3 regions of the Methylocystis sp. JR02 genome follow, and region 2 is predicted to be linked to each of the others. Evidence: predicted binding sites of a transcription regulator. Region 2 holds the regulator's gene; each other region holds the start of a gene.
What was found. The regulator LexA, encoded in region 2, represses DNA repair genes until DNA is damaged. The targets are predictions, from matches to a motif close to TGTTCNNNNTGTGTTCNG.
Positions count from the first base shown of each region.

Region 1: QNA11_RS14340 (PA0069 family radical SAM protein) is a predicted target of LexA. The motif match lies at 4,646-4,663, and genes of this name have one in related genera.
Region 3: ssb (single-stranded DNA-binding protein) is a predicted target of LexA. The motif match lies at 1,872-1,889, and genes of this name have one in related genera.

Region 1 covers NZ_JASIRC010000001.1:2,997,262-3,007,247, forward strand. Annotated here, with positions in the region: gene QNA11_RS14320 (OFA family MFS transporter) at 1-105, shown strand, start outside; gene QNA11_RS14325 (undecaprenyl-diphosphate phosphatase) at 248-1,120, shown strand; gene QNA11_RS14330 (site-specific DNA-methyltransferase) at 1,361-2,536, opposite strand; gene rnhB (ribonuclease HII) at 2,678-3,289, opposite strand; gene QNA11_RS14340 (PA0069 family radical SAM protein) at 3,402-4,520, opposite strand; gene QNA11_RS14345 (homospermidine synthase) at 4,926-6,359, opposite strand; gene QNA11_RS14350 (CHAD domain-containing protein) at 6,507-7,502, shown strand; gene QNA11_RS14355 (acyl-[ACP]--phospholipid O-acyltransferase) at 7,681-9,986, opposite strand, start outside.
Region 2 covers NZ_JASIRC010000001.1:167,785-177,770, reverse strand. Annotated here, with positions in the region: gene QNA11_RS00745 (ComEC/Rec2 family competence protein) at 1-1,519, shown strand, start outside; gene lexA (transcriptional repressor LexA) at 1,664-2,377, opposite strand; gene QNA11_RS00735 (L,D-transpeptidase family protein) at 2,751-3,920, opposite strand; gene QNA11_RS00730 (acetyl-CoA carboxylase carboxyltransferase subunit alpha) at 4,182-5,147, opposite strand; gene QNA11_RS00725 (alpha/beta fold hydrolase) at 5,329-6,201, shown strand; gene QNA11_RS00720 (hypothetical protein) at 6,377-7,789, shown strand; gene QNA11_RS00715 (TolC family protein) at 7,880-9,181, opposite strand; gene QNA11_RS00710 (efflux RND transporter permease subunit) at 9,178-9,986, opposite strand, start outside.
Region 3 covers NZ_JASIRC010000001.1:298,147-308,132, reverse strand. Annotated here, with positions in the region: gene QNA11_RS01325 (AIM24 family protein) at 1-312, opposite strand, end outside; gene dctA (C4-dicarboxylate transporter DctA) at 440-1,702, shown strand; gene ssb (single-stranded DNA-binding protein) at 1,996-2,514, shown strand; gene QNA11_RS01310 (hypothetical protein) at 2,615-2,848, shown strand; gene QNA11_RS01305 (OpgD/OpgG family glucan biosynthesis protein) at 2,948-4,534, shown strand; gene QNA11_RS01300 (FkbM family methyltransferase) at 4,552-5,451, shown strand; gene QNA11_RS01295 (glycosyltransferase family 4 protein) at 5,641-6,960, opposite strand; gene QNA11_RS01290 (bifunctional diguanylate cyclase/phosphodiesterase) at 7,263-9,647, shown strand.

The sequences.
Region 1 (9,986 bases), 2.8 Mb from region 2:
CCGCGCCTCTCGCCGGTCTTGATCCTCTCCTGGCTCGCGGTCGGCGTCCCGCTCGCCTGGGGCGTGTCGATCACGTTGTTGAAGGCGATGGCGCTGTTCAAATGAGCTGGATCGAGCGGCGCACGCGGGGGCCCTTTTGCTTGCCCCCATGGCGCCTCGTTTTCTTTCCATTAACCACAACCGCGCATGGTCGATATTCCGTAGCGCCCCGCGCGGAGCCCCCGCGCCCCATTCCGGCGGAGAGAAAATGGCGACGGCTTGCACCAATGGTCTCGACACAGGTTTCGTCGACCTCGGTTATATGAAGGTGGCGGCGCTCGGCGTCGTTCAGGGCATTTCCGAGCTTCTGCCGATCTCCTCGACGGCGCATATGCGCATCGTGCCGGCGCTGCTCGGCTGGAAGGATCCGGGCTCGGCTTTCTCCGCCGCCATGCAGCTCGCCGCGCTCGCCGCGGTGGTCAGCTATTTCTGGGGCGACATCCGGGCGCTGGCTGTGGGCTCCATTGGCGCAATTCGGCGGCGCGACTTCAACGACTGGACCTTCCGCTTCGTCCTTTGGATCGGCTTCGCGACCGTGCCGATCGGGCTCGCTGGCATTCTCCTGTCGCACACGCTCAACACTTGCGGCTCGCCGCTGCGATCGCTTCCGGTCATCGGCATTTCCTGCATCGTCATGGCCGCACTGCTCGCGCTCGCCGAGCTTTACTGCAACCACAAGCGCACGCTCGACCATGTGAGCCTGAAAGACGCCTTGATCGTCGGCTTCGCCCAGGTCGGCGCGCTTGTTCCCGGCGTGTCGCGCTCGGGTTCGACGCTGACGGCGGCGCTCTTTCTCGACCTCAAGCGCGAAGAAGCCGCGCGCTTCTCCTTCCTGCTTGGCCTGCCCGCGATCGCACTCGCCGGCCTCAAGGAATTATGGGAACTGCACAAGGCGCATCTCGATTTTCACGGCTGGTCGGTGCTGTCGCTTGGGCTTCTCGTCGCGTCGATTTCCGCCTTTGCGGCGATCTGGGGCCTGCTGCGCATCCTGGAGCGCTTTTCCGCCTGGCCCTTCGTCGCCTATCGCGCCTTCATCGGCGTCGTGCTGCTCGTGGGCTTTTACGGCGGCTTCCTGGTCTAAGACGTGAACGGACCGCGCGCCTTCAGGCGCGCTTGGTTGTTTGCAAACCTCCGAGGCGGCCTCGTCCTTCGCGACGCGAGCTTCGCTCGCTCCTGAGGATGAGGCCTAAGTGTCTGACGCAGATAACAGTAGCCCCTCATGCTGAGGAGCCTGCGCAGCAGGCGTCTCGAAGCGCGAGGGGCGTCATCGCCAATTTTCAAGCAAGTCTGCGCGGGCCTGAAGGCCCGCGGTCCGGGGCTTTTACTCCGCGGCTTCGCGGAGCGCTTCGCGCGCCTGGGAGCGCAATTCATCGATCGGCGCCAGGCGGCCGTTTGTCTCGAAGTGCCAAAAGGTCCAGCCATTGCAGGCCGGGAGACCCTGCGCCAGCGCGCCGGTCTTGTGAATAGAGCCCACGAAACCCGAGAGCGAGACGGCGCCGTCGGCGCGCACGATCGCCGTATGGCGTTTTTTGACGTCCGTCAGCACGGCGCCGGGCGCGATCATGCCCGCTTCGACGAGGCTCCCAAAAGCAATGCGCGGTTCGGCGCGTTTGGATGGCGCGAGCGCAACCGCGTTTTCGGAAAGCGGCTCGACGGCGGCGATGCGCGCGGCCGCCGCCTGAGCATATCCGTCCTCGCGCTCGAGTCCGATAAAATCTCGGCGCAATCGTTTCGCGACCGCGCCCGTTGTGCCTGTGCCAAAGAAGGGATCGAGCACAAGATCGCCGGGATTGGAGGCGGAGAGGAGCACGCGCGCGAGCAGCGTCTCCGGCTTTTGCGTCGGATGCGCCTTGCGGCCTTCGGAGTCCTTCAGCCGCTCGGAGCCGGTGCAGATTGGCAGGAGCCAATCCGAGCGCATCTGGCAATCCTCATTGCCGGCCTTCAACGCTTCATAGTTGAAGGTGTAGCTCTTCACGGCCGGGTCGCGCGCCGCCCAGATCATTGTCTCATGGGCGTTGGTGAAGCGGCGCCCGCGGAAGTTCGGCATCGGATTATTCTTGCGCCAGACGATGTCGTTCAGGATCCAGAATCCGAGATCCTGCATGATCGCGCCGACGCGGAAGATATTGTGATAGGAGCCAATGACGAAGATCGTCGCTGTCGGCTTCATGACGCGGCGGGCGGCGGCGAGCCATTCGCGCGTGAAGGCGTCATAGGTCGAGAAATCTGCGAATTTGTCCCAGTCGTCATCGACGGCGTCGACGAGGCTCTGGTCCGGGCGCGTCAACTTATTAGCGAGCTGGAGATTATAGGGCGGATCCGCGAAGACGAGATCGACGCTCTCTTCAGGGAGCGTCTGCATCAGCTTGACGCAATCGCCGCGCAATATCGAATTTCTGGCAGGCTGCGCGTGGAGCGGCCCGGCGATGGATAACCCGGTACGCGTGACCTTTATCCGGGATTTGAGGCGGGCCGCCCCGACGCGCGCGCTACTCATGAACTCGACACCACATACGCTACCAACACGTGTGAAGATGCCGGAACTAGGTAAAAAGCGCGTATAGAGCGGGCGCGGCAGGGCGTCTCTTTTTCGAACGAAAATCTTAATGAAGTAAGAAACTTAGCTTTAATGCCTCGTTTATACTTTCTCCCGCATCGGCGAGAAGCTTAAGCGATGTGCGGGAGTTGGGCCGTTCTCGCGCAAGGCGTCGAGATGGCGCCGCGCGGCGTAGCCGACATTGGTCTCGAATCCATAGCTCGGGTAGTGTGCGGCAAGTCGCCGCATCATTGCGTCGCGCGCAACTTTGGCGACGATCGACGCAGCGGCGATCGACAAGGTCGACGCGTCTCCCTTGACGATCGCGCGGCACGGGCAGGCGAGGCGCGGCGGATCGGAGCCATCGACGAGCACATAGGCCGGCGCGTGCGACAGGGTGGCGACCGCGCGGACCATGGCCGCGAGCGACGCTTGTCGAATGTTAATGGCGTCGATCTCCGCGGGCGTGACGAAGGCGATGCTGACGGCGACCGCCTTTTCCATGATCCGCTCGAAAGCGGCTTCCCGTTCTTTCTGGTTCAGGACTTTCGAGTCGTCCAACCCGCGCGGGAGCCGCTTTGGGTCGAGAATGACCGCGGCGGCGGCCACGGGCCCGGCGAGCGGGCCGCGCCCAACTTCATCCACGCCGGCGACCGGCCAGATTCCCTGTCGATGTAACCGGCCTTCGATGCGGAAGTCGGGGCCGGCGCTCATGGCGCAACGCCAGAATGAAAAGGCCAGGTGAAATTTCGGTCGGTCATGTGCATGGCGATCTAAAAAGCGGCTGGCGGTCTTATTGGCAATTAAAAATTCGCTGCTCTCCCGCTCAAAAGAGGCTGAGCTGCTGAGGACCTCGGCGCGGCGGCTCGAAGAGGTCCGTTCGCAATTTGAACGTCGAGCTCGAAAAGCCGAGGCGCTTGGCGGCGAGCTCGAAACGCCGGCCGAGCATCCACGCGTAAGGCCCCTCGCCGGTGAAGCGCTTGCCGAAGGTCGGGTCGTACAATTTGCCGCCGCGCGTCGAGCGCACAAGCGACAGGGCGCGGCGGGCCTTGTCGGGGAAATTGGCGACCAGCCACTCGCTGAAGAGATCGCGCACTTCGAGCGGCAGACGCAGCATGATGTAGCCGGCCTCGCGCGCGCCGGCGGCGTGGGCGCGGGTGAGGATCGCCTCGATCTCGTCGTCATTGATGGCGGGAATGATCGGCGCGGCCATCACGGCGACCGGCACGCCGGAGGCGGCGAGCTTTTCCATGGCGTCGAGCCGGCGCTCAGGCGTGGCGGCGCGGGGCTCCATGATCCGGGCAAGGCGTGGATCGAGCGTCGTCACCGAAAAAGCGACCTTGGCGAGCCCGTCTTGCGCCATCGGGGCCAGAAGATCGAGATCGCGCAAGACGAGCGCCGATTTCGTCACGATCGCAACCGGATGTTTCGCGCGCGCCAGAACTTCCAGAATGGAGCGCATGATGCGGTGGCGCTTTTCAGAAGGCTGATACGGATCGGTGTTCGTGCCGATGGCGATGACTTTCGGCGCGTAATTTTGAGCCGAGAGTTCGCGCTCCAAAAGCTGCGCCGCGCCTTCTTTGACGAAAATCTCGGTCTCGAAATCGAGCCCCGGCGAAAAACCCATATAGGCGTGCGTCGGCCGCGCGAAACAATAAACGCAGCCATGCTCGCAGCCGCGATAGGGGTTGATCGAGCGATCGAAAGCGATGTCGGGAGAATCATTCTTCGTGATGATCGAGCGCGGCTTCTCGACGTGAATGTTGGTCTTCAGCGCCTCCAGGGTCTCGAGCGAGCCCCAGCCGTCGTCCGCTTCCTCGCGGACTTCCTTTTCATAGCGGCCGCTGCGCTTCGACAGCGAACCGCGCCCGCGCCGCCGCTCGGGGTCGACCAGCGCGCCGATTTGCGCCTGCGCATCCGTCGAGATTTCAGCGAGCCGACCCATGATCCACTCCCGACAAAACGGCCCCTAAGGGGAGGCCGGCCGGAACCGGCCTCCCGTGATCGCGACTTTGGGGACTTGACGCCCCGCCGCGGCTCGACCTGCCGAAGCGGAACATAGCGCGAATAAAGAACGAATAAAGAACATTCTCGGAGCATGCAAGAGGGTTTAAGATGAAGTTAAGGGCTCACCGCTGGCAAAGCGTCCGGCGCGGCCGGTGGACCAGCAGGGGTCGAAAGCAAACGAACGCCCGTCATTGCGAGCGAAGCGAAGCAATCCAGGGCCGCGGTGGCTGCCCTGGATTGCTTCGTCGCCTTCGGCTCCTCGCAATGACGACCTTGAGACTTGCGACACAAAAAAGAGGCGGCGCTTGCGCGCCGCCTCCATGCGTTTCGTTGCGAGGTCCGCTCAGCGAACGAGGATGTTCTTGAACTGCCAGGGATCGCTCTCGTCGATGTCCTCCGGGAACAGGCCGGGGCGGCCTTCGAGCGGGGTCCAGTCGGTGTAATAGCCCTTCACCGGCCCGAGATAGGGCAGTTGCACTTCGAGGCAGCGCTTGTAGTCGACTTCGTCCGCCTCGACGATGCCAGCTTCCGGATTCTCCAGCGCCCACACCATGCCGGCGAGCGCGGCGGAGGACACCTGCAGGCCGGTCGCGTTCTGATAGGGCGCGAGGTCGCGCGTCTCTTCGATCGAGAGCTGCGAGCCGTACCAATAAGCGTTCTTGGCGTGGCCGAAGATCAGCACGCCCAGCTCGTCGATGCCGTCGACGATCTCGTGCTCATCGAGAATCTTCCAGCTCGGCTGCATCTTGCCGGCGGCGCCGAAGATCTCATGCAGCGACAGCACGGCGTCATTGGCCGGATGATAGGCGTAATGGCAGGTCGGCCGGTAGGCGACATTGCCCGCGCCGTCGCGCACCGTCAGGTAATCGGCAATCGAAATCGCCTCATTATGCGTGACGAGGAAACCGAATTGCGCGCCCGGCGTCGGGCACCAGCTACGCACGCGGGTGTTGGCGCCGGGCGAGAGCAGATAGATTGCCGCGCCGCAGCCGGCAGCATGGGTGCGGCCGATGTCTGGCAGCGACTTCTCATGCGTGCCCCAGCCCAGCTCAGCCGGCTGCATGCCCTCAGACACGAAGCCCTCGACCGACCAGGTGTTGACGAAGACATTCTGCGGCTTGGGGTCGCGCGCCCGCTGCGTGTCGCGTTCGGCGATATGGATGCCCTTGACGCCGAGCTTCTGCGCCAGCGCGCCCCATTCGGCGCGGGTCGTCGGCTCCTTGTCGAAGACGCCCGTGTCCTTGGCGATGTCGACGAGCGCCTGCTTGACGAACCAGGACACCATGCCGGGATTGGCGCCGACGCAGGAGACGGCGGTGGAGCCGCCCGGGTTCTTGCGGCGCTCCTCCAGAACGGTCTCGCGCAGCGCGTAGTTCGTGCGCGCGTCATTGCCCATGTTCTTGTCGAAATAGAAGCCCGGCCAAGGCTCGATGACGGTGTCGACGTAAAGCGCCTTCAGCTCGCGCGCGAGCTTGATCATGTCGAGCGAGGAGACGTCGACGGAGAGATTGACGATGAAGCCCTGCCCGCCGCCGTTCGTCAGAAGGGGCGTGAGCACTTCGCGATAATTTTCGGGGGTGAGCTTTTCTTTGAGAAAAGCGATGCCGCGTTCATCGAGCAGCCGGCGGTGCGTATCGACCGGGTCGATGACGGTGAACCGGCTCTTGTCGAAGTCGAAATGGCGCTCGATCAGGGGCAAGATGCCGCGTCCGATGGAGCCGAAGCCGATCAGGACGATCGGGCCGGTGATTTTGCCATAGACGGGCCATACGGACATTTACTCTTGCCTCCCTGTGCGAATGGTGCGCCGCGATAAAGCAGGCGCGGGCGTCTTAATCAAGTATCGCGCCGGTTTATTGCGTCGCCTGCGCTTGACCTCGAGCGCCTGGCGCCCAAAATCCTGAGCATTCCGACAGGAGCAAGCATGGAACGGCCCGCGCCCCATGGCGTCTTACCCGAGGCGATCGCCCCGGCGGTCGACCTGCGCCCCGAGCCCGCCAAGCGCGCCAAGCCGGCAGGACCGCAGAAGGCCCGGCCGGTGAAGCTGCTTGCGACCGACACGGTCGAGGACGCCGCCGTCTGCGTCTTTTCCTCCGCGCTCGACCATTTCGAGGGCAATGCGCCGGTCTTTCTGGCTGATGAGCCGGCGGAAAGCGTGCATCAGATGCGCGTGGCGCTACGGCGTTTGCGCGCGGCGATCGGCACGTTCCGCCACGCGCTGTCCGGCCCTGCCCTCGCCGCGGCGCGCGATCGGGCCAAAACGCTTGCCTCAACTCTCGGGCAGGCGCGCAATTGGGATGTTTTCCTCGACATGCTCGCGGAGGGCCCCGGCGAAACGCTCAAGGACGAAGCAAGCTACGAAGCGCTTCTCGCCGCGATCGAAACGCGCCGCGCCAAGGCCTATCGCGCCGCGCGCGCGGCGGTCGAGGGACCGGAGGCGCGCGCTTTTCTTGCTGATTTTCGCGAGGCGATCGCCAAGCGCGATTGGACCGCGCAGCCGGACGTTCGCGAAGAGGGATCGGCGAAGGATTTCGCTGCGGCGGCGCTCACGAAGCTGCGCAAGCGCGTTGTAAAGAAGGCCAAGGGACTGGCCGAGCTAACGCCGGAGGAGCGGCACCAGGTGCGCATCGCCTTGAAAAAAGCGCGCTATGGCGCGGAGTTTTTCGAGAGCCTGTTTCCGCATGTCGAAGACGCCGAGGAATTCTCCGCCGCGCTCGCCAAGCTGCAGGACGGGCTTGGCGACTATAACGACATGGAGACGGCGAATACGCTGCTCGACGAGGTCGACGCCGAGGGGGACGGCGTTCTGCGCGCCTCGGGCTTCGTGCGCGGCTGGTTCGCCCACGCCGCCCAAGCCGGCGCGGCGCATGCGAAGAAGAGCGAGAAGCGGCTGAGGAAGCTGGAGCCGTTTTGGGAGTAGCGCTTGCCCCCCTCCCTGTCCCTCCCCGCGCTTCGCGGGAGAGGGGACGTTCACGATCAGCGTCGTTTATGAAGGCCACGCTCTGCTCCCTCTCCCGCAGAGCGGGGGAGGGTTGGGGAGGGGGCTCACCCCGTAAACTTGGTGGCGGGGCTGATAGCTTCCGGTTCTAGCAATGCTCTCACCCCACAACCGCGACATTCCCATCGATCCGCCCGAGCACCCCGTTCGGCAGGCGCGGTCCGCCGCCGAGGTAGCGGTTGCGGTCGCGCACCATTTTGGTCACCGCCGCGAAATCGAGCTTGCCGGAGCCCAGCAGCGGCATATGCTCGACGAGCATGACTTCCGCCGGGATCGACAGATCCGACGCCCCCTTGGATTTGGCGTAGGCCGCGAAATCGGCGCGGGTGGCGTCCTTCTGCTGGGTGACGAGCACGATGCGCTCGCCCTTGCGCGGGTCGATCTCGGTCGCCGCCGCGGAGAGCGCCTTGGGCCAAAGCTCGGCGGCGAGCTGCTCGATGGCGGCGAGCGACACCATTTCGCCGCCGATCTTGGCGAAGCGCTTGGCGCGGCCCTTGATCGTCACGAAACCCTGCGCGTCGACCGTGACGATGTCGCCGGTGTCGTGCCAGCCGCCTTCCGGCGCCTGCAGCACGCCCGGCTTGTCGGCCATGAGATAGCCCATCATCACATTGGGGCCGCGCACGAGCAGGCGGCCGCCTTCCTCGACGCCGGGAACGGGTTCGAGCCTGACGTCAACGCCGGGCATGATGCGGCCCACCGTCCCGAATTTGTTGAACATGGGCGTGTTGAGCGCGAGCACGGGCGCGGTCTCGGTGACGCCATAGCCTTCGAGAATGCGGATCCCGAAATTCTCGCACCAGATGTCGCGGGTCGATTGCTTCACCGGCTCCGCGCCGGCCACGACATAGCGGATCGAGCGGAAGTCATAGGCGTGGGCGCTGCGCGCATAGCCGGCAAGGAAGGTGTCCGTCCCGAAGAAGATCGTCGCGTTGGTTCCGTAAATCAGCTCCGGCACAATGCGGTAGTGCAGCGGCGAGGGGTAGAAATAGACCGGCACGCCGGAGATGAGCGGCAGCATGAAGCCGATCGTCAGCCCGAAGCAGTGGAACACCGGCAGCACGTTGAACACCTTGTCCTGGCGGCCGAAGTCGATGCGCGCCGCCGCCTGGGCGGCGTTGGCGAGCATATTGGCGTGCGACAGCGCGACGCCCTTGGGCGCGCCCTCCGAGCCGGAGGTAAACAGCACAGCCGCCATGTCGCCGGCCTTGCGCGCGACGACCGGCTTTTTGAAGCGCAGCAGGGCGTTCAGTTTGTCGAATGACGAGACGCCGGCGCGCATGTCTTCGAGATAGACGAGCGCGACTTTCTCTTCCAATGCGGCGGCGAGCTTGTCGAGCCTGGCCTTCTCGATGAAGGCGCGCGAGGTGAGGATGGTCTTGACGCCCGCCGCTTCGCAGCCGGAGAGAATATTCGCGGCGCCGGCGGTGAAGTTGATCATGGCGGGAACGCGCCCCGCAGACGTCACGGCGAGGAAAGTCACGCCCGCGGCGTTGGCGTTCGGCAGCATGATCCCGACGCAATCGCCCGCCGTATCGATCTTCGCGATTTTTTCGCCCAGCACGCGGGCGCCGATGAGGATCCTTTTGTAGGTGAGCGCGCCCGTCAGCGGGTCTTCCAGCGCGACGCGCGAGAAACCATGCTTGTCGCCCGCCCGCACGACGGCCTCGAAAATCGTCTCGTCCTGCTTGGTCGTGCGGAAGATCATGTCCGACATGATCTGATAGAGCGCCGCGCCTGCCGCCATCCGTCGCGCCTTGCCCTTCAGCTCATCATCGACGGTGAGGCGCACCGGCTCCTGCAGGGTGAGGGTGAATTTCGGGAAAAAGCGGCGCCGCGCCTGATCCCGCGTCAGGCGCGAGAAAATGGTCGCTTCTGGCCCGTCGATCTTCACCGGCACGATCATGGCCCCGGATTTCTCCGCGATCAGACCGGCGCCGTCATAGACTTTCATCAGGCTGCCGGTGACGGTGAGGCGTCCTTCTGGAAAAATCACCAGGGACTCGCCCGCCTTCACGGCGTTGATGAGCGTGCGCGTGCCGAGCGGCTTCGTCGGATCGAGCGGAATGGCGCGGGTGAATTTGAGAAAGGGCTTCACCCACCAGCGCTGCGAGATGCCATGGTCGATGGCGAAGACCGGGTCTTTCGGCAGCACGGAGAGGATCGCCGCCGCGTCGAGGAAGCTGACATGGTTGAGGGCGATGATCGCGTTGGGTCCCGCTCTCTCCAGATTGTCGAGCCCCTTCACTTCGAGCCGGTAGAAGGACCGAAAAATAATCGACAATAAGTCGAGGATCGGGTTCTTCACCACGGCGTAGCGAATCCAGATCGCCGACAGCAGCGCGACCGCGCCCATGCCGAGGAAAAGCTGCGCCAGGGTCACGCCCTGCGCCTGCAGAAAGGCGA
Region 2 (9,986 bases):
GCTGCGCGTCTACAAGACGATTGGCGGCGACGCGGGCGCCATCGCCGCCGCCATGGTGACCGGCAAGCGCGATTTTCTGTCCGAGAGCGCGAAGGATCTTATCCGCCGGGCCGGCATTTTCCACATCGTCACCATCTCCGGCATGCAGATGACGCTTGTCGCCGGCATTTTCTTCGTCGGCCTGCGGCGCTTGCTGGCCATGTCGCAGGCGCTCGCGCTCAACTATCCGATCAAGAAATGGGCGGCGGCGCTCGCGATGATCGGCGCTATTCTCTACGACATCGGCACGGGGTCGCGCGTCGGCACGGAACGCGCGCTGGTCATGACGCTGATCATGCTCGGGGCGGTGTTGTTCGACCGCCCCTCGCTCTCCATGCGCAATCTCGCGCTCGCCGCCTTCGCCGTCATGGCCGTCGAGCCCGAGGCGATCATGGGCGCGAGCTTCCAGCTTTCCTTCGCCGCCGTCGCGGCGCTCATCGCCATCTACGAATGGCGCGGCGACCAGCTCACCGAGAGAAGCGCGCGCACGCTCGGGGTTGGCCTGCGCAGCCGCCTCGCCGAGTGGCGAGAGACGATCGCCGAGCGCCTGTTGCACGGGCCGGGCGCGGCGCTTGTCGCAACGCTTTGCGCGACCTCCGCCACCGCCTCCTTCATGGCCTACGATTTCCACGAGTTGAGCCCTTATGTGCTCATCGGCAATCCGATGACGCTGATGGCGATCGAGTTCTTCGCCGTGCCCTGCGCTTTGATCGGCGCGGCGCTCTACCCCTTCGGCCTCGACGGTTTCATCTGGCGCTACCTCGAGATGGGGATCAATCTCGTGATCTGGCTCGCCGGCCTCATCGCCAACGTGCCTGGAGCGAGCCTGCATGTGAAGGCCTTCGCGCCCTGGTCGATGGTTTTTCTGGCGCTCGCCGTTCTATCGGCGGTTCTGTGGCGAACATGGCCGTGGCGGGCGACGGCGATCCCGCTCGCTTTAATCGGCCTCATGGGGGCGACGAACGCCGAGCGCTTCGACATCGCCATTCCCGCGACGGGTGAGGCGGCGGCTTTGCGCAGGCCGTCGGGCGAGCTCGCGCTGCTCGGCAAGAAACCCGGCGCCTTCGCCGCGGAACAATGGCTGCGCGCCGACGCGGACACGCGCGCCGTCGACGAGGCGAAAGCGGCGTCCTGCGACGACTATGGCTGTATCGGCAAGGCCGCCGATGGGAGGATCGTCGCACTGGCGACGTCCCGCGCGGCGCTTCTCGAAGACTGCGCCCGCGCCGCAATCATCGTCACGCCGCTGCGGGCGCCGGAAGGCTGCGAAGCGCCGATCGTGATCGACCGGCGCAAGCTGGCGGAAACCGGCGCGGTCTCGCTACGAATTCTGGAAGGCGGCGCGGTCGCGTGGACGACGGCGCGAGGCGTCGACGAAGACCGGCCCTGGTCGCCGAAACCCGCGCAGCAGATCCGACGCGCGGTGGCGCAGGAGGATGAAAGCGCTGAGGAAGCAGAGCTTGCAGAGCCGCTGGAGTAATCGCGTGAGAGGCGGGTTGGGAATCCATGCGAAAACCACCGACCGTCATTGCGAGCGAAGCGAAGCAATCCAGGGCCGCGATGGCTGCCCCTGGGTTGCTTCGTCGCTTCGCTCCTCGCAATGACGACGGGGTGACTGTGGATGTCAGTACTTCCGCAGCAGGCTCACCAGCTTGCCCTGGATGCGCACCTTGTCCGGCCCGAAAATGCGCGTCTCATAGGCAGGGTTCGCCGCCTCCAGCGCGATCGACGCGCCGCGCTTGCGTAGCCGCTTCAACGTCGCTTCCTCGTCCTCGATCAGCGCGACGACAATGTCGCCGGTGTCGGCATAGTCCTGTTTCTTGATGACGACCGTGTCGCCGTCCAGAATACCAGCCTCGATCATGGAGTCGCCGCGCACTTCCAGCGCGAAATGCTCGCCGCTCGATAGCATCTCGGGCGGCAGGCTGATGGTATGGCTGCGGCTTTGGATGGCTGAGATCGGCGTGCCGGCGGCGATGCGGCCCATCACGGGAATCGCGACCTGTTGATTCGCCTCGTCCTCCCCGCGCTCGTGCAGCGGCCGAACGCGGCCCAGATTGCCTTGAATGACCGACGGCGAGAACTTCCCGCCGCGCGCGGCCCCGCCGCCCCTGGGCGTCGCCGATTCGGGCAGCCGCAAAACCTCGAGCGCGCGCGCGCGATTGGGCAGGCGCCGGATGAAGCCGCGCTCCTCGAGAGCGAGAATAAGCCGGTGAATGCCGGACTTCGAGCGCAGATCGAGCGCGTCCTTCATCTCGTCGAAAGACGGCGGAACGCCGGTTTCCTTCAGCCGCTCGTGGATGAAACGCAGCAGATCGCTCTGTTTCTTTGTCAGCATAATCCGCCCCTCGCGACACGAACCGCCGCGCGCCTCGCCCTCAGGCCGCGAGCCTCAAAACAAATCATGAACGATTTATAGGCGTTCCCTGTGCGTTCCGCAACAACTATTGCCGAGGCCGGGTTAACAAAGGCTTTTCAAAAGGAAAGCCGCGCCCGAGCGGGTAGCGCTCAATTATTCGCAAAGCGGCGTCGACGCCCCTCGCGCTTCGAGACGCCTGCTGCACAGGCTCCTCAGCATGAGGGGCTTTTTGCATCTGCGCCAAACACTTAGGCCTCATCCTGAGGAGCGAGCGACGCTCGCGTCTCGAAGGACGAGGCCGCCTAGGAGGTTTACCGACAATCTGAGTCGCGCCGGGACGGGGGGCGGCGCCCTACTTCTTCGGGTTGAGCGCCTTCTTGATCGACGCCGTCGGCCCGTTTTCGTCAGCCAGCGCCGACATTTCGCGGTGAGGCTCCGGCGCAAGCGCGCGGACGACGGTCGAGGCTTCGTGGCTTTGCGCCGCAGCCTTGGCGGCGGCCATGGTCACCACCGGGGATTTCGTCGCGAGCTGCTGGGCGGATTTGTCGACGGCGCGCGCCGGCTTCTCTTCGAGCGCGATTTCCGTCGGCCCCGTCAGCGCCTCGGGCCGGCTGGCCTCTCCCGCCTTCGAGGCGAAGCTCGGATGCTGGCCGCCGTCCTCATAGACGACGCGCACCGGCTTCACGCTCTGGGAAAGCTCGGCGATCTTCTCGTCGTCCTTCGCGGCCTTGGCGGAGACGCTGGCGACGAGATCGGGGTCGCGCTTGAGAGGCGGACAGGCCGAGACCGGGTCCATGGCGCCGCCCGGCGTCGCATTGAAGACATAGCGGCGGCCGCAGAAAGCCACCTGCGGCTCCTGCTTCGTCACCTCGAAAACGTCGTTGCCTTCCTTGAGGTTTTTCCAGAAGCCGATATTCGCGTCCAGCCGGTGCTTGGCGAGGTTTTCCGCCGTCATGCGGAACGGATAGGACTGCATCTGGATCGCGCGCTGGCCGCCGTCGAAGCTCGAGCGGGCGATGGCGTAGATTTCGGCGATCTGCGCGTCGGTCATGGAGAAACAGCCGGCCGAAGAGCAGGCGCCATGCACCATGATCGTGCCGCCCGTATGGCCCAGGGCGCGGTCGAGCTGGTTCGGATAGCCGACGTTGAAAGAGAGATAATAGGACGAGTTCGGGTTCATCTGGGCCGGGGTGATCGAATAGAAGCCCTCCGGCACCTGACGGTCGCCTTCCTGCGTCTTGGGGCCGAGCTGCCCCGACCAGCGGCACATGGGGAAGGTCTTGAGGTGGATGTAATTACCGTCCGCACCCTGTTTCCAGATCTCGAGCTCCGCCTCTTTCTTATAGGCGCGGATCAGCATCGGCGCGTCTTTGGTGGTGCCGAGCTGCGCCATCTTGGCGAGCGTCTCCGGCGGCACGGGCGCGAGAGAGCGATGCGACAGACCGCTGTCCTGGCAGGCGGAAAGCGACAGGCCGGCGAAAGCGACGGCGACCGCGGCCGGCTTCAAGATCCGATGTTCCATGCGCTCAGCTCCCCTCAGCGCCCCGGCGCCCGCGCATTTTGTCGGCCGCGAGCCGACGGGCCCGCCAGATGAACGCGAGCCTGACGGCTCGCGGGTTCCAGATATGCAACCGCAGGATGTTTACGCTGCGTTGCGTAACTCGATTCTTACCGGGCGCAGGCTCTTTGCCGCCCGTCCGGCAAGCTAACGAGCAGAATGGGACGAGAAAGTGTCGAAACCCTTCGCCGGCCCAGGCAAACGCTGCAATTCGAGTTGTTTACCTTAACTCTTCGCTTCTATCTTGCGGCCCATGTTAAGGAATTTGTCCGCCCGCGCGGCGCGCAATTGCTCGCGCGAGAAATTGGCCAAACGCGACAGCTCCGACCAGATGGCCTCGCCCACGGCGGCGATGGCGGCGGCGGGATCGCGATGCGCGCCGCCGGCCGGCTCGGAGACGATCACGTCGATGATGCCGAACTTGAGCAGATCCTGCGCGGTGATCTTCATGCTGGTCGCAGCTTCCTGCGCCTTGCCGGAATCGCGCCACAGGATGGAGGCCGAGGCCTCGGGCGAAGCGACCGTATAGACGGCGTGCTCCAGCATCAAAACCTTATTGGCGGCGGCGATGGCGATGGCGCCGCCGGAGCCCCCTTCGCCCACGACGACGGCCACATTCGGCACGCCGAGCGACAGCGACACATCGGTCGAGCGCGCAATCGCCTCGGCCTGGCCGCGCTCCTCGGCGTCGATGCCCGGAAACGCGCCCGCCGTGTCGACCAGCGAAATCACCGGCAGACCGAAACGATCGGCAAGCTCCATGAGCCGCACGGCTTTGCGATAGCCCTCCGGCCGCGCCATGCCGAAATTATGCGCGAGCCGACTCGCCGTGTCGGAGCCCTTCTCCTGGCCGATCACGCAGACGGATTCGCCCTTGAAACGGCCGAAGCCGCCGACAATGGCCGAGTCCTCGCCAAACAGCCTGTCGCCCGCGAGCGGCGTGAAGTCGGTGACGAGCTGCTTGACGTAATCCGAGAAATGCGGCCGCTGCGGATGGCGGGCGACCTGAATCTTCTGCCAGGGCGTCAACACTGCATAAAGATCGCCAAGCGCCTTCGCCGCCTTGGCCTCGAGCTTGCTCAGCTCCTCCGCGATCGAGACGCCGTCGCCCTTGTCGGCCAGCGCCCGCAGCTCCTCCACTTTGGTTTCGAGTTCGGCGACGGGCTTTTCGAAGTCGAGATAGGAGCGCATGAGCGGTTGGATTTCCTGCCGGTTATGGGTGGCGCCCGGCGGCCTCTCGGGCGCGCGCAAACTCGCTGCATCGGCGCGGGAAGTCAAGAAAGGTCGGCGTTGCGACGTTCTTCCTGCAATAGCAGCGTTTGGCGCAATCCGCCCGGCGCGGTAAAAGTCTGCGAGACATTGGAGCAATTGCGTGAGCTCGACCTTCGCCCCCGGAAGCTATTTCATCACCGCCCGCGATGGCCTGCGCCTGCATTATCGCGACTACCCCTGCCTGGCCGCGACGCGCCTGCCGCTGGTGTGCCTGCCGGGGCTCGCGCGCACGGCGGATGATTTTTGCCTCGTGGCCGAAGCGGCGCAGCAATCGGGCCGGCGCGTGCTGGCGCTGGATTATCGCGGACGCGGGCGCTCCGAGTGGGACAAGGACTGGCGCCATTACGATCCGGATGTGGAAGAAGACGACATCTTTGCCGTTCTCGCCGACGCCAGCGTCGCCAAGGCTGTCTTCTTCGGCACCTCGCGCGGCGGGCTTCACACGATGCGCCTCGCGCGCGCCCGGCCGGGATTGATAAGCGCCGCAATCTTGAACGACATCGGCCCCGTGATCGAAAAGAAGGGCTTACTGCTGATCAAGGGCTATGTCGGCAAAATGCCGCCGCTCCAGAAAATGAGCGACGCCGCCGCGCTGATGCGCCTGACCGCAAGCGTGGCCTTCCCCGCGATCACGCCCGAGCAGTGGGAAATCTTCGCGCGCCAGACCTTCGAAGAAAGGGACGGCAAGATCGCGCTGCGCTACGATCCCGAACTTGCGCATACGCTCGACGACATCACGCCGGAATGCGAGGTCGAGGATTTGTGGGAAGCCTTCGCGGCTCTCGCCCAGCACCCCATACTCGCGCTGCGCGGCGAGACCTCGAACATCCTCTCCATCGAAACCTTCGCTGAAATGGCGCGACGCGCGCCGAGGCTCGAACGTCATACCGTCCCCGGCCAAGGCCACGCGCCGCTGCTGCTCGACCAGCCGACGATCGAGCGCGTGATGCAATTTTTGAATAAGCAGGACTGATACGCGCGCGCGTCGCGCGGGATGTGAAACATCGGTTGCGCGGCGTTGGCCCTTGCCTGTCGCGGCGCAATCGCATTAGCTTGCAACCGCGGCGTTTCAAGAAAAACCTTATGCGGGGCGAGAGATGGCTTCCAATTATTTTCGTAACGGCTTTCGTGCGCGCTTAGCGTACTCAGTGTTCGCTCTGGCGACGGCAGCCTCGACATCCACTCATGCCGCCAAGGTGCGCCACGCACAAGCGGCGATAACGGCTCCAACCGCATCGGCAGGCGCGCCGCTGTCGGCGGATGACGTCTCCTGGCTCTTCCCGCCGCCCAAAAACGCCGCGGACCTCGCCGACACGATCGCGATCGCCGATCTTACCGCGCCAGACCCGAAGGACGCTTCGAAACGCGAAGCCCTATGGCCCGCAGCCGCCTTTGCGCAATTCCTCGCCAACGCCGAAGGCCCTGCGACGCAGATCGGAAGCCATCATGTGCAATTGCCCAAGGAGGCGCATGACATCAAGGCATGGCGTGTCGCTGGTTTGCGCATCGACCCCGGCGCGCCCGGGCTCACGCACGGCGTCACCGAGCAATTCGGACAATCTCCGCAAGTGCGCTTCATCCTGCAGCCGGTGACGACGCAAGCCAATGGCGCCGTGCAGGTTCACGACGTCGCCGCGCATCTTGTCTACACTTTCGCCGCCGGGTTCGACGCGCCCGCCGAACAAGGCTGCCAGGCGCGCGTCAAGCCGGACATGGACGCGTTCAAGAAAGTCGCGCGCGACTTCGCCGGTCTGCGCGACGATCTCGCGAACGGCCGCTTCGGCGCCGTGAAAATCTCGACGCAAGGCAAGCTGCTCGGCGTGCATCCGGGCCTCGCCGATCGCCGCTCGGCCAAGCCGCTGCGCGACGCGCTTGTGAATGTTCTCGAGCGCCATCTCACGGGCGGAAAGCTCAGCGCCATGGCGGTGATGGGGCTCGCCGATAATGGGCCCGAGCCCTGGATTTTCCTGGCCATGGCGCCTGTCGGGCCGGGCGTCGTTCCCTCATTGCCCAATGGCGGCTTCATTCCGGTGCGCGGACCGGCGCTCGACGGCAAGCAATTCGCCGAGGGCCTTGCGGTGTTGGAGACGCCGCATCAGGTCATCCCGACGCCGGCGCCCAATAATCTCAATCCCATCACCTGCAAGAACGCGGCGCTGCCGGCGGGCGAGGCGGCGCTGCCGGTGGCGCAACGCAAGGGGCTTGCGACCGCCGAACTCTTCGACCTCGGCGACGCTAAAATCTCCAACCCCGCCACCATCAAGAAAATTCAGGAAACCGTCGATCTCATCGCCGATCCGGCCCGCAGCCATTTCTTCAACACCGACTGCGTGAGTTGCCACACCGATACGCGCCGCGCGATGGATCTCTTGAAAAACGCCAGGATTCCCGGCGTCGATCCGGCGGCGCTGCCCCAGGAAAAATGGAACGTGCGCAATCTCGGCTGGTTCCCGTCCTTCCTGCGCCCCGGCAAGCTCGAGGCGACGGCGACGCGGCGCGCGGCGTCGGAAACGGCGGAGGTTGTCGATTTCATCAACGCCAATGGATTGGCGAAGCCGTAGAGAACCGTCATTGCGAGGAGACGAAGCGACGAAGCAATCCAGGGCGGCCACCGCGGCTCTGGACTGCTTCGCTTCGCTCGCAATGCCCCATCACGGCGCGTAACCCTGCGCCTGATTTACTCGCGATACCGCCGCGCCCACATTCACCGAGGCGCTGGCCTGCGCGCGCTGCGCATCCAACTGCAATTGCCGCACGCGGTAGAGATCGAAGGCGCTGATCTCGCCGAGCGCGAAGGATTTGCGCGAGAGCTCGAACTGCTCATTGGCGACCGAGAGGCGCTTGTTGGCGAGGCCCGCGGCCTTCTGCGCGGCGGCGAGATTGGCGCGCGCCGCCTTTATGTCGGCGAGAACGACGCGCTCGGCCTTCTCATATTCCGCCCGCGCCCGCGTCATTTCGGCGAGCGCCTCGGCCTGGCGCGGCGCCTGCCGGCCTTCGGTCGGGAGCGGTATGCGAATGCGCACGCCGACGGTCGTTGCATCCGTGCGCTGATCCGTCACCGACTGCGACGGGTCGGTCGAATATTGCCGATTATGCTCCTGACGGCCGAAAACGCCGACATCCGGATTGTCGATCGGCGTCGCCTCGACGAGCTGCAATTGGGTCTCGGCGCGGCGCAGCGCGGCGAGCGGCGCGCGTAGCGCCGGATGATCCTCGATGTCGCCCGCGGGCTTGATCGATTCAAGGGCGCCATCCGGCGTCGCGCCGCCGGTAAGCGCCGCATAGTTTACGCGCGCGACTTTTTCGGCGCCTTCCGCCTGCGCGAGTTCTGTCTCGGCGGCGAGCAATTCATTCTTCGCCAGCAGCGCGTCGGCCTGCGCCGCTTCGCCGAGCTCCACGCGCCGGGTCATGTCGGAGCCGATCTCGCGCGCCGTTGCGACGCGGTTGCGCGCCACGGTCGTCTCTCGCGCCGTGCGCTGCGCCGTCCACCAGGCGTCGCGCAAAAGCCCCGCGACGTCGAGCCGGCGCAGGCCGATCTTTTCCTCGATCTCGATGACGCCGCTCGAGACGGTCGCCTCCAGCGCGTCGCGCTGGCCGGGCAGCCAGAGCGGCAGGCCCGCCTCGATCTCCGTCTCATTGTAGTTACGCAGATTGCCGGCGACGGCGTTGCGCTGCGTTCCGCCGATATAAGGCGAGCCGGGCGAGATCGAGCGCGTCGTGGCGTAGCGCGCCGAGACCGCGCCGAATTGCGCCGCCAGCGCCCTGCTCTGCGCGTCGATCGCCACCGCCATGTCGAGATGGCGCACCAGCGCATGGCCGAGCGGCTTCTTGCTCTTCTTTTGGCTGGCGCCGTCGATGTTTCTCGCCGTCACTTCGCCGCGCGGCTGCGGCGCGGCGAAGGCGGGGCCCGCAAGCCCGAGTATCAAAGCGGCGAGAAGCGGCGCGCCGGTCATAGCGAAGCCGTTCTCTGCACGGCGATGCTGTTGCGCTTCTTGCGCAAGCGCCAGCTCATGGCCCGATCGTAGAGGATCGGCAGCAGCACGAGCGTCAGCGTGGTCGCCGTGATGAGGCCGCCGATAACGACGATCGCCAGCGGGCGCTGGATCTCGGCGCCCGGCCCCGTCGCGAAGAGGAAGGGGATGAGGCCGAAAGCGGCGATCGTCGCCGTGAGAGTCACCGGACGCATGCGGCGGCGCGCGCCCTCGACCACGGCGTCGCGCGTCGTCCCCACGCCCTCGGCCATCAGCTTGTTGATGTAGGAGATGAGCACAACGCCGTTCAGCACCGCAATGCCGATGAGCGCGATGAAGCCGACCGAGGCCGGCACGGAGAGAAACTCTCCGGAGAGCCAGAGCGCGAGAATGCCGCCGATCGCCGCAAAAGGCACGTTGCAAAAGACGAGCGTCGCCTGCAGCGCGGAATTGAAGGTGAAGTAGAGCAGCAGGAAGATCAAAGCGAGCGCGATGGGCACGACGATCGCAAGGCGCGCCGACGCGCGCTGCTGGTTCTCGAACTGGCCGCCCCATTGATAGGCGTAGCCCCTTGGCGTCGTCACATGATGCGCCACGGCGGCTTTGGCGTCGTCGACGAAGCCGACGAGATCGCGGCCCTCGACATTGGCGAGCACCGTCGCAAAGCGTCGGCCTTCCTCGCGAATGACCTGAATGGGGCCGTTCTCGATCTTTACGTCGGCAAGCTGAGACAGCTCGACGACCTTCCCGTCGTTCGACACCATCGGCAGGCGCGCGAAATCGACGG
Region 3 (9,986 bases), 130 kb from region 2:
GGCGCCGCCAAGGAGCTTGCCGAAAAAGCCGGTATTCTGCGGCTCGCTCCCATCGCCGAAGATGGTCTCCATGGAGACCGCCGCATCCTTGAACATCATCTGGCCGGCCTCGGCGATCATGGCTTCGCCGGGACGCAGCTCGGCTTCGAGGAACTGCAGCTCATGGCCCTTGATCTCGAAGGCGAGGCCCTCGCCGGCCTGCGGCGCCGGCGGGGCGGCGCTCCACTGCGTCAGACCGCCGCCCCCGAGAAAGGAGCCGCCGCCCTGGATGCCCTGCCCGAGAAATGAGGTCTCATTATCGCCCGCGCTCATGCGCTCCTCCCCTTGGAATCTGGCTGAATCTTAGCGACGCTCCCGCCCGCGAACAATCTTCCGACGTGGACGCAAACGGATTTTGCCGCCATAAGCGCGGCCAATAGAGGCTTCGCCAGAGACCGGCATGAAAAAACCCCTTCACCACCTGCTCTATGTCCAGGTCCTCGCGGCGATCGCGCTCGGGGCGCTGTTCGGCTGGCTCGCGCCGGAAATCGCCGCCGCCGACTGGGTGAAGGCGCTCGGCGACGGTTTCGTGAAGCTCATCAAAATGGCGATCGCGCCGATCATCTTCTGCACTGTGGTGTCCGGCGTCTCGCACATCGAAGACGCCAAGAAAGTCGGCCGCGTCGGCGTCAAGGCGCTGCTCTATTTCGAGATCGTCTCGACTTTCGCGCTGGCGATCGGGCTTCTGGTCGGCAATCTGCTGCAGCCCGGCGCGGGTTTCGCCGGCAAGCCCGACGCGGCGGCGGTCGCGAAATATACCGAAGCCGCCGCCAGGCACAGCGGCGTCGATTTCCTTCTCGACATCATCCCGGAGAGCGCCATCGGCGCCTTCGCCAAGGGCGACATTCTGCAGGTGCTGCTTTTCTCCCTGCTCTTCGGCTTTGCATTGCTGTCGCTCGGCGAGAAGGGGCGGCCGATGCGCCATTGGGTCGACGACGCCGGCCACGCCATGTTCGCGCTCATCGGCATCGTGATGAAAGCCGCGCCCATCGGCGCCTTCGGCGCCATGGCCTATACGGTCGGAAAATACGGCTCGGCGGCGCTTCTGTCGCTCGGCGGCCTGATCGGCGCTTTTTACCTGACGTCGGCGCTTTTTGTCGCCATCGTGCTCGGCGTCATCGCGGCGGCGGTGGGCTTCAACATCTTCCGTTTTCTGGCCTATCTGAAGAACGAGCTGTTGATCGTGCTCGGCACGTCTTCCTCGGAAAGCGCCCTGCCCGCCCTGATGGAGAAGCTCCAGCGCCTCGGCTGCTCCCAATCGGTCGTCGGCCTCGTCGTGCCGATGGGCTACAGCTTCAATCTCGACGGCACCAATATCTATATGACGCTGACGAGCCTGTTCATTGCGCGGGCCATGGGCGTCGAGCTGGATTTCGCCCATCAGGCGACGATCCTTGTCGTCGCCATGCTGACCTCCAAGGGCGCGAGCGGGGTCTCGGGCGCAGGCTTCGTGACGCTGGCCGCGACGCTCACCGCCGTCGATCCGTCGCTGGCGCCGGGCATGTCCTTCGTGCTGGGGATCGACAAATTCATGAGCGAATGCCGCGCGCTGACCAATTTCATCGGCAATGGCGTGGCGACGATCGTGGTTTCGGCCTGGGAGGGCGAACTCGATCGGGAGAAGCTGGCGGTGGAGCTGGCGCCCTCATCCGACCCCTGCTGACGCAGGGGCCACCTTCTCCCGTAAACGGGAGAAGGGAGAGCCGTCCATTTCGGATCACAAATTTTTCAACACGTCTCCTTCTCCCGCGCGCGGGAGAAGGTGGCCCTCGCGTGAGCGAGGGTCGGATGAGGGCGAACCAAGGTCGCTTGCGCCGACGCCTGTCGGATGCTAGAACAAAAAAAGAACACAAGCCCGGCGGCGCCGACGCATCATCTGTGGACAAATGATTCCCGCGCGCGAGATAGGCAAACCGTTGCACTAGAGTGCTCCGCAGAAAGCAAGTGGAGAGAGACATGGCGGGTAGCGTGAACAAGGTCATTCTGGTCGGCAATCTGGGCCGTGATCCGGAAGTGCGGACCTTCCCGTCAGGCGACCGCGTCGTTTCCTTCTCGCTCGCGACCACCGAGTCCTGGCGCGACAAGAGCACGGGCGAGCGCAAGGACCGCACCGAGTGGCACAATGTCCAGATATTCAACGAGGCTCTGGGCAAGATCGCCGAGCAATATTGCCGCAAGGGCGCCAAGATCTATCTCGAGGGCCAGCTCCAGACCCGCGAATATACGGATAAGGACGGCAATCAGCGTCGCGTGACGGAAGTGGTCGTGCCGCGTTTCCGGGGCGAGATGACGCTGCTCGACAGCAAGGGCGGCGGCCGCAGCGAGGGTGATTACGAAGGCGGCGGCTATGGCCAGAGCGGCGGCTCCTTCGGCCGCTCCTCGCCCATGGAGCGCGCGCCCGCCGAGCGCCGGCCGGCTCCGCCCGCGGGCGGCGGCCGCCTTTCCGACCAGCTCGACGACGATATTCCGTTCTGAGCCGCTAAGAGCGATGCGGAGAAAGGGCGCGGTATTGCCTCCCGCCTTCCTTTGATATAGCAGGGCTTACGCGGCGCCGCGCCGCCACCGAGAGCCGGACATGAGCCAGAAGCCGATCAACTACCTGCACCTTTCCACGCTGGTCGCCGTCGCGATCCTCGTCGGGACGGAGCTTGTCGGCGCATCCTGGGCGGCTGGCTGGGCGCTCGGCGGCCTATTCCAGCTCGATCCGATGATCAGCCGCGGCATTGAGATCGTCTTCGCGGCTTTTGGCCTCATCGGCCTCTATTTCTTTATGAAGACCGCGATCCGCAACGAGCCGATCCGCGGCTGAGCGCGCCCAAGCCCTCGTTGAAGCGTCAAGCGTTCCGCCCAGAGAGCGCCGCATTGCGACGCCATAGGCTCCTTGGTTTTCGTCGATAGGGAACTTGAGATGATCGAGAAGCAGGACCGCCGTTCCTTCCTCAAAGTCGCGGCCGCGACGAGCGCGCTCGGCGCCGTCGGCGCCCGGCCGGCCGAAGCCGCGGCGTCGCGCATCTCCAACGTCAAGCTCGGCGAGCCCACGCCCTTCTCCTACGAGGCGCTGAAGCAGGAAGCGCAGCGGCTTGTCAGGGAGCCCTATCGCAAGCCCAATATCCCCGCCCCGGAAATTACCTCGCAGATCGACTACGAGAAGTGGGGCCACATCACCTACAATACCGATCACGCGCTCTTCGCCGACACGAAGGAGCGATTTCCGATCGAGTTTTTCCATCTCGGCATGTTCTTCAAAAAGGCCGTGCGTATCCACGCCGTCGAAAACGGCGTGGCGCGCGAGGTGCTTTACGACACGAGCTATTTCAACATGCCCGAGGATTCCGTCGCGCGGCAACTGCCGCCGGGGGCGGGCTTCGCAGGCTTCCGAATTCAGGAATCGAAGGACGGTCCGCTCGACTGGAAGAAGAACGACTGGGTCGCCTTTCTCGGGGCCTCCTATTTCCGCGCCATCGGCGAATTGCGGCAATACGGGCTTTCGGCGCGCGGCGTCGCGCTGGACACCTGGCAGGCCGGCGCCAGCGAGGAATTCCCCGACTTTACGCATATCTATGTCGGGCCCGAGACCGAGGACGGCGTGGTGCTCCACGCGCTGCTCGAAGGCCCCTCGATCGTCGGCGCCTATAAGTTTCTCATGACGCGCGGCAAGGGCGTCGTGATGGACATCGACTGCGCGCTCTATCTGCGCGGCAAATTCACCCGCTTCGGCATTGCGCCGCTCACCTCCATGTATTGGTTCTCCGAGACTGTGAAGCCGACTGCCGTCGACTGGCGTCCGGAGGTGCACGACTCCGACGGCCTCAGCATGTGGACCGGCGCCGGCGAGCGCCTGTGGCGACCGCTCAACAACCCCTCGCGCGTCGTCGCCTCGGCCTTCGGCGACGAAAATCCGAAGGGGTTCGGCCTGATGCAGCGCGACCGCAGCTACGACCATTACCAGGACAATGTCTTCTACGACCGCCGTCCGAGCGTCTGGGTCGAGCCGAAAGGCGACTGGGGCAAGGGCGCGGTGCAACTCATCGAGATCCCGACCGACGACGAAATCCACGACAATATCGTCGCCATGTGGGTTCCCGATAAGCCTGCTGTCCCCGGTGCTGCCTTCGAATTTTCCTACCGCCTGCACTGGCTGGCCGACGAGCCCTACCCCGCCGGCCTGGCGCGCTGCGTCGCGACGCGGCTCGGCAATGGCGGTCAGCCCGGCAAGCCCCGGCCCAAAGGCGTGCGTAAATTCATGGTCGAGTTTCTGGGCGAGCCGCTCGCCAAGCTCCCTTATGGCGTGAAGCCCGAGCCCATTCTCTGGGCCTCGCGCGGGACCTTCTCTTACATCTATACCGAAGCGGTTTTCGACGGCGTGCCCGGCCACTGGCGCGCTCAATTCGACCTCACCGTCGACGGAACCGATCCGGTGGAGATGCGCCTTTTCCTGAAGAACGGCGATAAGGTGATCTCGGAGAACTGGCTGTATCAATATCACCCGTTCTGACGGGCGGAGGGGCGGAAATGACGACGCTGGGGGAGCTCGGAAAGAAATACGATGAATGGCGGCGCAAGGCTTTGCCGCAATCCGTCAATGACGCAGACTGGCGTCACGAGGAGACCCGAGCGCGCCTCATCGAGATAAAGGATTTGCTGCTCCCTCGTTTCCCGCAGAGCTCTGCGAGCGGCACGCGAGCGCTGCAGGATGAATTGCGCGCAACGCTTCGGCTACTGGAGCCACAAAAAGCGATCGGCGTCGCCAAGGCGCGCGTCGGCTCGGCTGGCGACGGCGGCTATGTCCAGCTCGACGATCTTGCCGGCGTGATCCACGCTTTTTCCTTTGGCGTCTGTGACGATGACGCCTGGGATCTCGCAATGGCGCAGGCTGGCGTTCCAGTCGAGCAATTCGACCACTCGGTCGAAAACGCGCCTTCCTCGCACCCGCTTCTGCGCTTCCACCGCAAAATGATCGCGGCCCAGCCAGGCCCGGACAGCGAGTCGCTTGCGGCGCTCGTCTCGGAATTCTCCAAGAGTGACACGCCCGACCTGTTCTTGAAAATGGACATCGAAGGGTGGGAATGGGAGGTCTTCGACGCAACTCCCGACGAGCTTCTGGTCAAGCACGCGCAGATCGTGTGCGAGTTTCACGACCTCTCGCAGCTCGCTTCGCCGCAATTCTATTTTCGCGCCAAGCGCGTCCTCGAAAAGCTCCATCGCCTCTTTGCCGTGACGCATGTGCACGCCAATAATTGCGTCCCCTATAATCTCATTGCGAATATCCCGCTTCCCGATGTTCTGGAAATCTCCTTCGCCAGCCGCGCGCGCTATCGCTTCGAGCCGAGCCAGGAGACCTTTCCGACGCCCCTGGACGCCCCCTGCTCGCCGGACAAGCCTGATTACATTCTCGGGGCTTTCCGCTTCTGAAACGAGGTCCGCTGAATCGGTTCAGTGTCATTCCCCACGCTCGCGCCGCCGCCATCATTGCGAGGAGGCGGAGCCGACAAAGCAATCCCGGGCCGCGTCGCCGCCCTGGATTGCTTCGCTTCGCTCGCAATGACGGGCGCTGAGTAAAACCAGCGCTCTTGGGCTCTGGATTCATTATATGAGACGCGATCAACCGAGACTGCGCTGATAGCAATCCTCGCGCAGCATCCTCATCAGCTCGGCAGCCGAGTCGCTCCAACTCGATGGGGGGATAACCGGCGCGTGTTTTTCCGAAGCGAGCGTTTGGCGAATCCGCTCGACGAGGCTCCCCGCGTCAAGAAGATCGAAATAACACGCAGCGTCGCCGCCGATCTCCCGAAACACGGCAATGTCGCTGGCGATCACAGGCGCGCCGAAATGCGCCGCTTCGACGAGCGGCAGGCCGAAGCCTTCGGCCATGGTCGGCAGAACCACCGCGCGGGCCTCGCGGTAGAGAAAAGCCAAATCCGCGTCGCTGGCGTTGTCGAGCCAGAAGAGCCGGCGCCCCTTCTCGCGATGCCCCCGCAACCTGTCTTCGAAAGCCGCGGCGTTCCACCCCGGGCGGCCGACGATGATGTAATTCGCCTCGAGCTCCTCCGCCCAGAGTCTTTCGAAAGCCTCCAAAGCCACCGGATAGCCTTTCCGGGTTTCCACCGTACCGACGCTGAGAAAAAACGGCGCGCGCCGCGCGAGCGCCTCGATCGACGGCGCGGGCGCTTTTTTGTCCTCTTGCTTGAAATCCGCGCCGAGGCGCCACCATCCCAGCTTCATCCCGTCCCGCGGCTTGCGCTCTAGCCCTTTCACATAGGTGGCGAAACGATCCGCGACGCTCTTCGAGATGGCGACAATGGCGTCGCAATCCAGCAGAACGCGATGCGTCCAGGCTTCGAAATTCGCGATCAGCGTGTGCGTGTAAAGCGTCGGATAAAGCAGTGGGAAGAGATCGTAGAGGCAAGCGACGATCTTTCCGCCCTGCGCCCGAAAATCCTGCAGGAGCTGCGCGTAATCGTCGAGCCGGTTCCAGCCGGCGTCGAGAAGCAGCAATATGTCGCCCTCTCGGCACTCGATCGTTTCGCCCCCCTCCCCGCAAGCCGCCACGAGCTTTCCGGCCTTCACGACGACGGGAAGCCCGAGGCCGAGCGCTGCGGCGTTGACGGAAATCTCCTTGACGACGCGCTGGATGCCGGTCGCCTTGCCGCTCGCCACGAGATCGGTCGCGTCGATGAGAATACGCGGCCCCGGCTGGAGCTGCACGGCGGCCGGAAAGATCGGCGCGCGAAATGCGCTGGACGCATTCGCCACATTATCGCGCTTCAGCAGTCTCGAGACGGTCCAGTACAATTCGCGAAGGCGCCGATAGACGGTCCGCGTATAGGGGTCCATCTCATAGGCGCGCAGAAAGCATTCTTCCTCGAAGACCTGGCGCCGAAGATAATCGTCGATACGATTCTGAGCGTCGAAATCCGTCATGCGCCAACCTTCCGAAGGATCGGCCCCGCATAAGCGCATCGGCCGCCATTTGCAATCGCGGCCCAATAGCGCAGGGTTCCGCATTCGAGTTAACGTGCTCCAGCGCCATGGCCGCGCTTGGCGCTTCCGGCTACACCGAGGTTTTTCCTAATTCTTTTAACGTCGCTGAAGGCTCCTCCGATGATGCTCGCATGGGACTGTACAGGGGCGGTCCGCCCCTCGGCATGACGCCGCGCAGTTGACGGACATGAACGGCGCGGTTCGCCGCCCCGGCCCGCGACAGCCGGAGGCGAAACCCACTCATGCCTGTCATCTACGCTGGTATGGTTGAACAGCACGATCCATCGCTTGTCTTCCTGGCCGCGTGCGTTTGCGCGCTGACCGCGTTCGCCGCCATCGCATTGCTGGCGCATGCGGCCGAGACAGGGGGAGGCAAACGCCTGTCCTGGCTGTCCGTCTGCGCCACGGCCATCGGCCTCGGCGTCTGGTCCACGCATTTCGTCGCCATGCTGGCCTATTCCCCTGGCGTCGACCATGGCTACGACGCCGCTTTGGCCTTGGCCGCGCTCCTCGGCTCGATTGCGTCGAGCTTCCTCGCGTTCCGCCTGGCGCTTTCGGTGCATTTCAGATTCGCCGCGCCTGTCGCGGGCCTGCTTTTCGGGATCGGCCTGGCGGCGACGCATTATGTCGGCGCGACGGCTTTCAGGGTCGCCGGCCGCATGTCCTGGGATGGCGCGCTCGTGGCCGCCTCTGTGATCGCCGGCGCGGCCTTCTCGGCGCTTGGCCTGAGCCGCGCCCTTCGCGCGTCCTCGATGGCGGCGCGGTCAGCGGCGGCGGTCTTCCTGGTCGCCGCGATTGGCGGTCTCCATTTCACCGGCATGGCCGCCATGTCCGTCATTCCCGATCCGACGATCGCCATTCCCCCCAACGCGATTTCGCCATCGGCGATGGCGATTGTCAGCGCCGCGTCGAGCATATTGATCGTGACGTTTTCGCTGTTCGGCCTTCTGAACGAGAACGAGCGCCGGCGCCGCCTCGCGGAAGCCGAGCGCATGCGCGGGCTCGCGAACGCCGCCGTCGAAGGGCTCCTGATCTGCTGCAACGGCGTGGTCGTCACCGCTAACGACAGTTTCCTCGCCCTTGTCGGCAGGGATCGCACATCCGTCCTCGGAGCCGATCTTTCCGCCTTCGTTCCCAAGGATAATGTTTGCGAAGCCGCCCAAGCGGCGCAGAAAACGCCGTTTGAAACCGATCTCATTTGCGAGAGGGGCGGGCCGATCCGCGTCGAGCTGCTCTGCCGCACGATCGACTTCGAGGGTAGCCCCCATATCGCCATCGCCGTCCGGGATATTCGCGCCCGGCAAAAAGCCGAAGACCGCATCCGCTTCCTCGCGCATCACGACGTCCTGACGGGCCTGCCGAACCGAAGCAGCTATTACGACACGCTCGATTCCGAGATCGCCCCGTCGATGGATTGCGAACGCCGCATCGCCGTGATGCTCATCGACCTGGATCATTTCAAGGAAGTGAACGACCTCTTCGGCCACGCCGAGGGCGACGCGATGCTCAAATCATTCGCGCGCGTCGTTTCCTCGGCGTTGGGCGGCGGCGCGACGCTCGCCCGGCTCGGCGGCGACGAATTCGCCGCGATCCTGCCCGGCATCGCCGATCGTGACGCCGCCGGCCGCGTCGCCCGGGCGATCCTCGACGCGATCAAAATGGAGAATGACAAGAACCGATCGCGCGCCGTCATGTCGGCCAGCATCGGCATCGCCCTTCATCCCGCCGATGGCGGCGACCGCGAAACGCTGCTCGCCCACGCGGATATGGCGCTCTATCAGACGAAGGCGGAAAAACGCGGCGGCTATCGCCACTTCGATCCGGTCATGGCGGCGCGCATTCGCGACCGCCGCGCCATCGAGCAGGATCTGCGCAGCGCGATCGACGGCGACGAGCTGCATCTCGTCTATCAGCCCCAGACCGACATTTCGACGAATGAAATCGTCGGCTTCGAAGCCCTGCTGCGTTGGACGCATCCTGCGCGCGGCAACATTCCGCCAACGGATTTCATCCCCATCGCGGAGGAGAGCAGGATCATGCTGCGCCTCGACGAATGGGTGCTGGCCGCCGCCTGCCGCGAAGCCGCCAAATGGCGCAACCCGCTGTCGATCTCCGTCAATATCTCGGCCGCCAGCCTGCGCAACCGTCATTTCCCGGCGATCCTGCGCAACATCCTCACGGCGTCCGGGCTCGATCCCGCCCGCCTCGAATTGGAGGTCACGGAAACGACCCTGATCGTCGATTTCGAGCGGGCGCTCGAAACCATGCTGAGCGTCAAAGCCATGGGCGTCAGAATTGCGATGGATGATTTCGGCACCGGCTATTCGTCGCTGACGTATCTGCGCGCATTTCCCTTCGACAGATTGAAGATCGACCGCACCTTCATCGGCTCGGTCACGAACTGCGATCAGTCGGCCACTATCGTCCGCGCCGTGCTCGGTCTCGGGCGCAGCCTCGGCCTGCCCGTTGTCGCCGAGGGCGTCGAAACGCAGGAGGAGCTTCGCTTCCTCGCGGGCGAACACTGCGACAAAGCGCAAGGCTATCTGATCGGAAGACCGGCTCTCATCGAGGCTTTCGTCAATATCGTCGACCGCGCGCCCAAGGAGACGGACAAGGCGGCCGCTTAAGTAGGCGTCGAGGCCCAAGTGTTTTGCGCAAATGCAAAAAACCCTCGTGCTGAGGAGACTGCGTAATACGAAATCCGCACGATTGGTTCGGCGCCATTCCCGACGCTCGCGCCGTTTGGACACACAGAGACTCACCGCCGTGATTGCGAGGAGGCGGAGCCGACGAAGCAATCCAGGGCCGCATCGCCGCCCTGGATTCGTCGCTTCGCTCGCAATGACGGGCGCTGGGTAAAACCAGCGTATTTGTGGCTCTGGATTCCCGCTCGGGCTTTCAGCCCACCGGGAATGACGCGCTCCCGATGCGAGCTGTTCAAACTGAAATGGCATTACAGCCGTCTC